DNA from 3 places in the Streptomyces johnsoniae genome. Region 2 is predicted to be linked to each of the others. Evidence: riboswitches for the same ligand, from Rfam matches in the RefSeq annotation. Region 2 holds a riboswitch; each other region holds the start of a gene.
What was found. A riboswitch is a leader RNA that binds a small molecule or an ion and turns the genes downstream of it on or off. The one in region 2 is predicted to bind cobalamin.

Region 1: it holds a riboswitch for cobalamin, as region 2 does, so the genes downstream of both, RM779_RS24820 (ABC transporter ATP-binding protein) here and RM779_RS16980 (ABC transporter substrate-binding protein) in region 2, are expected to answer to the same signal.
Region 3: it holds a riboswitch for cobalamin, as region 2 does, so the genes downstream of both, metE (5-methyltetrahydropteroyltriglutamate--homocysteine S-methyltransferase) here and RM779_RS16980 (ABC transporter substrate-binding protein) in region 2, are expected to answer to the same signal.

The regions. Positions count from the first base shown of each region.
Region 1 is NZ_JAVREV010000015.1:151,218-153,469, forward strand. Features, by position in the region: gene RM779_RS24805 (GNAT family N-acetyltransferase) at 1-222, shown strand, start outside; gene RM779_RS24810 (RNA-binding S4 domain-containing protein) at 243-758, opposite strand; cobalamin riboswitch at 899-1,025, shown strand; partial or broken gene RM779_RS24820 (ABC transporter ATP-binding protein) at 1,162-1,707, shown strand; gene RM779_RS24825 (hypothetical protein) at 2,163-2,252, shown strand, end outside.
Region 2 is NZ_JAVREV010000008.1:336,143-338,394, forward strand. Features, by position in the region: gene RM779_RS16975 (family 43 glycosylhydrolase) at 1-602, shown strand, start outside; cobalamin riboswitch at 782-982, shown strand; gene RM779_RS16980 (ABC transporter substrate-binding protein) at 1,052-2,092, shown strand; gene RM779_RS16985 (FecCD family ABC transporter permease) at 2,089-2,252, shown strand, end outside.
Region 3 is NZ_JAVREV010000015.1:213,098-215,349, reverse strand. Features, by position in the region: gene metE (5-methyltetrahydropteroyltriglutamate--homocysteine S-methyltransferase) at 1-1,200, opposite strand, end outside; cobalamin riboswitch at 1,373-1,557, opposite strand; gene RM779_RS25070 (enoyl-CoA hydratase/isomerase family protein) at 1,675-2,252, shown strand, end outside.

The DNA.
Region 1 (2,252 bases), on a different contig from region 2:
TACCTGCGCACCGGCGACCTCGCGGTGTACCCGCACACGGAGGTGGCCGAGGGCTACGAGGGCCGCGGCGTCGGCAGCAGCCTGGCCAGAACGGCGCTCGACGACGCGCGGAGCCGCGGGCTCCGGGTGCTCGCGCCCTGCCCGTTCATCTCCGGCTGGCTGGAGCGGCACCCCGAGTACCACGACCTCGCCTACCGCAGCGGCAGCCGCGTGACGGACTGATACCGCCGGGACGCGCGGCGCTACCGCCCCCGCAGCCGCTCCATCTCGCGGCGGTCGCGTTTGGTGGGCCGGCCCGTGCCCCGGTCGCGCACCGGCAGCGCCGCCGTGACCTCGCGGGGCGGCGGCGGAGGGCTGTTGTCCACGAAGCACTCGGCGGCGACGGCCGCGCCGACCCGCTTGCGCAGCAGCCGCGACACCACGACGAGCCGCTCCCGGTCCGGCTGCCGCACCCGCACCTCGTCGCCGGTCCGCACCGGGTGCGCGGGCTTGACCCGCTCGCCGTTCACCCGCACGTGCCCGGCCCGGCACGCCGCGCCTGCCGCGGACCGGGTCTTGGCCAGCCGGACCGCCCAGATCCACGCATCGACCCGCACGCTCGTCGCGTCCTCACCCATGCCTTCGACTCTAGCCCTCCCGGTCCCTGCCCGGCCCGTCCCGGCGCCTCCGGCGAGCCCGGCGCCGAGGACTCCGCGGAGCCGGGGGAGACGCCGGGCGCGGAAACCGAAGGGGCCACGCCATCCCCCGGCGGCACCCAGGCCCCTGGCCCCGCGCCCACGGAGGCCGCCGAATGGTCGGGCGAGGACGAGGAGTTCGCCCAGGAACAGGCCGAGGGGACCGAGACCTGAACTCACGTCTGCCGCAAGGCAGATCGACAACCGCATACGCGTACGGCCGAGGGAAGCCGGTGAGAATCCGGCACTGACCTGCAACCGTGAGCGGCGCCCGCCTGGGTGCCGTGAGTCGGATCACTCGCGCCGCACGTGAGACCGCTTCCCACTGTCACGGACCGCGGCGTGGAGACCCCGCCGACCTGTACCCCTCGCTCACCCCGCTGTCCTGGCCCGAGGTGCCCGCGCTCCCGGCGCTCGCCGTGCTCGCGGGGCTGCTGCCCGCCGTCCTCGCCCCGCCGCCGCTCCCGCAGCCGAGGGAGGCCGTCGCGTGATCGTCTTCGGCGAGGTGGGCTTCGCCTACCACGGTGCACAGCGCCCGGCCCTCAGCGGCGTCCGCCTGCACATCGGCGAGGGCGAACTGTGCCTGGTCGCCGGCCGCACCGGCGCCGGGAAGTCCACGCTGCTCGGCGCGGTCAACGGACTCGTGCCGCGCTTCACCGGCGGTCGGCTCTCCGGCCGCGTCACCGTCGCCGGGCAGAGCACGCAGAGCCGTTCCCCGCAGGAGTTCGCGCACTTGGTCGGCGTGGTCGGCCAGGACCCGCTCGCCGGCTTCGTCACCGACACCGTCGAGGAAGAACTCGCCTACGGAATGGAGCAGTTGGCGGTCGGTCCCGACACCATGCGCAAACGCGTCGAGGAGACCCTCGACCTGCTCGGCATCGCCGACCTGCGGCACCGCCCCCTGCGCACCCTCTCCGGCGGGCAGCAGCAGCGCGTCGCCATCGGCTCCGTCCTCACCGCCCACCCCGCCGTCCTCGTTCTCGACGAGCCCACCTCCGCCCTCGACCCGACCGCCGCCGAGGAAGTGTACGCGTCGTTCGAGGACTACCTGGTGACCGAGATAGCCGGGCACGCCCAGACCGCCGACTACTTCTACCTGATCACCGTCAACGGGACCGCCACCTCGGTCGGCGGCTGCCAGTTCCTCCTCGACGAGGGCGACGACGTTGCGCTCACCTGGACCGAGGCCGAGTAGACCGCGGCCGCCCGCCGGGCCGCACGGGCGGGTGAACGCTCCCCCGTTCACCCGCCCCGTCCGGGCTCCGCGCGGCGAACACCGCGGCGTTCCCGACGCCGACGAGCGTCGCCGCCCGGCTTGGGCATCGTCGGACCCGGCCGCCTCGACCACCGTGGCCGCGTCGCCTGCTGCGGGACACCCCCGCGGCCCCTGGTCACGCCCCGGAGCCTTGGCCCTCCGGTCCTCCCAGCCGCCCGAGGCCATCCGCAGTCTGAGAGAGTATCCGGCAATACCGCAGCCGGAGGGGCCAAGTGACCACTGGGACAAGGATGTTGAGCGCCGCGACGCTGGTCGTTCTGCTGGGTGCCACCGCCTGCGGCGCCGAAGAGCCGGCGCCACCG
Region 2 (2,252 bases):
GGTTCTTCGTGACGGTCGAGGGAACGGAGCAGGACACGGTGCTGTATGCCGGCGATCGCTGGGCCGACTTCGCGTGGAACGGCATCGGCTACAACCAGTGGATGCCGATCAACCAGAACGAAGCGGGCGAGCTCCAGTTCCATTCGATGAGTCAGTGGCAGTTCAACGCCGCAACCGGCCAATGGCGGGTCGGGCCGCAGAACAACTACATCCTCAACCCCGACTTCCAGGCCGACCGGATCATCGTCTCGGACCTGACCGGGTGGACCAACACCGGCGGCAGCGTGACCAACGTCGAAGGCGGCGCGAACTCCAGCCGGTTCGCGTTGCAGGTCAGCGGCGGCGGCACGCAGCAGGAGATCGACGTGCCCGAAGGCGCCTACGCCCTGTCCCTGTCCGCCAGGGGGGAAGCCGGCGAGGTCGTGGTCACCGACGCCGACGGCAACGACAACGTTCTGGAGGTCCCCTCCTCCGGTGGCTGGTCCGAGCACGAGCTGACCGGGATCGAACTGCCCGCCGGGCCCGTCACCGTGACGGTCCGCTCCTCGGGGTCCGGCGGCTTCACCGTCGACGGCCTCTCGCTCGTCCGGCAAACGGGATAACCGGCCCCCGAGCCGTCCCGTTGACGTACCGCCGGTGCGGGCGGTCTCCCCTGCTCGCCAGCAGCCGTCTCCCGCGCCGCTACTGATCGCTTCCCGCACCGGTCAGGGGCGGCCGGGGCCTGGCCTGGGCGGGCCTGGCCGGGCCTGGCCTGGCCCGGCCGGGGGGGAATGACGCGCTGTGATAGCTTGCCGGGGCCAGTCGAACCCACACGTGCGTGGGTCAGGGAATCCGGTGCGAATCCGGAACTGACGCGCAGCGGTAAGGGGGACGGGCGGGGCAGCGGCCACTGGACCACGATCATGACCACGATCACGGTCCGGGAAGGCGCCTCGTCCGGGTGATCCCGAGTCCGAAGACCTGCTGGCGGCCTCCGCGCCCGGCGTCGTGCGGCGGAGGGACACCGTCCGACAGGGTTCCGCGTTCGAGCCCTCGACACCCGGGGAAGTGCATGCCGGTCGCGCAGTTCGTCCGTCCTTCCGTCCTGGTCCTCTCGGGAGCTCTGCTCCTGACCGCCTGCGGTGCCGACGCGTCCTCGCCGCCCTCGTCATCGCAGCCAGGGGAGAGCGGCTATCCGCTGACGCTCGACAACTGCGGGCGGACGGTGGAGATCGCCGCCCCGCCCCGGCGGGCGGTCTCGCTGTCCCAGGGCACCACCGAGATCCTGCTGTCCCTCGGTCTCGCCGACCGGATCGTCGGCACCGCCACCTGGACCGACCCGCTGCCCGAGGCGCTGGCGGAGGCCGGTGCGTCGGTGCCCCGGCTCGCCGACAACGCCCCCTCCTTCGAACGGGTCCTGGACACCGAACCGGACTTCGTCTCCTCGTCCTTCAGCTCCCTGCTCGGCACGGGGGGCGTGGCCACCCGCGAGCAGTTCGAGGAGCTGGGGGTGCCCACGTACCTGTCCCCCGCCGACTGCGTCGGCAAGGACAACAGCGGCGACGGTGACGGGGTGCGCACCCAGGCGTTCACCATGGAGACGGTCTACGGCGAAGTCCGCGAGCTGGCCAGGGTCTTCGACGTAGAGGAGCGCGGCGAGGAGCTGGTCGCCGAGCTCGAAGCACGCGCGGCGCGGGCCACCTCCGGCATCGACGCGTCCGGGGTGTCGTTCCTGTACTGGTTCGCCAACTCCGAGGCCCCCTACATGGCGGGCTGCTGCGGCGCTCCCGGCGTCATCACCGACGCGTTCGGCGCGGAGAACGTGTTCGACGATACCCACGAGGAGTGGCCCCAGATCAACTGGGAGACGGTCGCCGACCGCGATCCCGACGTGCTGGTGATCGGCGACCTCGCCCGCGACTCGCAGACGGCCGAGAGCGCGGCGGAGAAGATCGCGTTCCTGGAGTCGCACCCGGTGACCCGGACCATGACGGCTGTCCGCAACGAACGGTACGTCCTGCTCAGCGGTCAGGCCATGGACCCGACCATCCGCACCGTCGAGGGCATCGAGCAGGTGGCCGCGGCGCTGCGCGAGCACGGGCTCGCGGAGTGAGCCACGGCATACGTCCGGCCACCCGCGGGGGTCTGCTGTGGGGGGCCGGACTCGCCGCGCTGTGCGCCTCCGTCGCCGTGACCGTCACCATCGGCCCGGCGTCCATCGGCGTCGGCGACGTCTGGTCCACCATCGCGGCCCGCCTGGGCTGGGGCACCTC
Region 3 (2,252 bases), on a different contig from region 2:
GGGTGAGGCGGTGCGGGAGGCCAGGTCCGCGCGGTTGGCGGCGAGTTGGGCGCCGATGGCGACGCTGTCCCCGTTGAGCCCGCGGGCCAGGGTGACGACTTCGGTGACCTTCTGCCGGGCGAAGGACAGCCAGCGGGCGATCTGCGGGTCGAGGTCGCGTTCCGCCGACGTGTCGAGCGGAACGTGCAGCAGGGAGCAGGAGGCGGCGACGTCTACGCCGTCGGCCAGGCCGAGGAGCGTGGCCAGCGTGGCCAGGGAGCGTTCGAGATCGTTGATCCACACGTTGCGGCCGTCGACGACGCCCGCGACCAGGCGCTTGCCCGGCAGCCCGCCGGCGGCGGCCAGATCGCCGAGGTTGGCGGCGGCCCTGCCGGTGAAGTCCAGCGCGAGCCCGTCGACCGGCGTCTTGGCGAGGAGCGGCAGCGCCGGGCCCAGCCGGTCGAAGTAGGAGGCGACCAGGATCTTCGGCCGGTCGCCGAGCGCGCCCAGCTCGCCGTAGGCGCGGGCGGCGGCGGCGAGTTCGGACGGGCTGCGGTCCTGCACGAGCGCGGGCTCGTCCAGCTGCACCCAGCGGGCGCCCGCCGCGCGCAGATCGGCCAGCACCTCCGCGTACACCGGCAGCAGCCGCTCCAGCAGGGCCAGGGGCGGGAAGTCGCCCGCGACGCCGGGGGCGGGCTTGGCCAGCAGCAGGTAGCTGACCGGGCCGAGCAGCACGGGCCGGGCGGTCAGGCCGAGCGCGATGGCCTCCTTCAGCTCGGCGAGCTGCTTGGCGGGGTCCGCGGCGAAGGACGTGTCGGGGCCCAGCTCCGGCACGAGGTAGTGGTAGTTGGTGTCGAACCACTTCGTCATCTCAAGCGGCGCGACGTCCTGCGTGCCGCGGGCCATGGCGAAGTAGCCGTCGAGGGCGCTCGCGGCCACGGCCGCGCGGTGCCGGTCCGGGATGGCGCCGACCATCACCGAGGTGTCCAGGACGTGGTCGTACAGCGAGAAGTGGCCGGTGGGAACCTCGTCGATCCCCGCCTCCGACAGCTGCTCCCAGGTGGCGCGGCGCAGCCGGGCGGCGGTGCCGCGCAGGTCTTCCACGGCGACCCGGCCCTGCCAGTAGCCCTCGGTCGCCTTCTTCAGTTCGCGGTTGCTGCCCTGCCGGGGATAGCCGTACACGGTGGCCCGTGCTGCCGCGGCTGCGGACTTGGTGGTCAAGAAACTCTCCTTCGCGAGCATGTCTCCTGCTGACCGCCGGGACGGACGAGGGCTGCGAAGGGATGGCGAACGGGCGGCGGCCGCACGGTGGTTGCCGCGCCGCGCTCGCCCAGGCCGACCCGCCCTCGAAGGTCACCGCGATCACCGCGCGGAATCGGTCCCGCGCGGGCAGTGGCAGGTCTTCGGACTCGCGGGCACCTCTGCCAGAGGCAGAGACCTAGTGGCCGTCGCTTCCCAGGCCCGGCCGGACCCAGTGCATCAAGACGGCGGTCGTTCCCGCTCACCGCTGCGGGGCAGTCCCGGATTCCCACCGGGTTCCCTCTTGCGACGCGTCTGCCTGGCGGGCAGGGCGAACCAGCTGCGCCGCCAGCCTAACGCGCGCAGCCCCCGGCGCGGGGGCCGCGCCCGCGAATTGAGAAGATCGTCCGAGACCCCGACCGGAGACCGAGGGGAACGCACGACACCATGGACCGCATGATGGCCGCAGAAGCCCCCGTCCTGCTGCACACCGAGGGCCGCGCGGCCCGCCTCACCCTGAACCGGCCCGAGGCCCTCAACGCACTCACCCACCCCATGGTCCAGCACCTGGACCGGGCGCTGACCGCCTGGGCGGAAGACCCCGCGGTCCACACCGTCGTCATCGAAGGCGCGGGCCCACGCGGGCTGTGCGCCGGCGGCGACATCCGCGCCATCCACCGCAACGCGCTGGCCGGCGACAACGGGCCCACGCGGGCGTTCTGGCGCGACGAGTACCGCCTCAACGCACGCATCGCGCGCTACCCCAAGCCGTATGTGGCCCTGATGGACGGAATTGTCATGGGCGGGGGCGTCGGCATCTCCGCGCACGGCAGCGTGCGGGTCGTCACCGAACGCTCGCGCGTCGCGATGCCCGAGACGGGCATCGGCTTCGCACCCGACATCGGCGGCCTGCACCTGCTGGCCCGCGCCCCCGGCCGGCTCGGCACGCACCTGGCCCTGACCGGCGCCCCGGTGGGCGCGGCGGACGCCATCGCCTGCGGGCTCGCCGACCACTACGTGCCCGCCGACCGGCT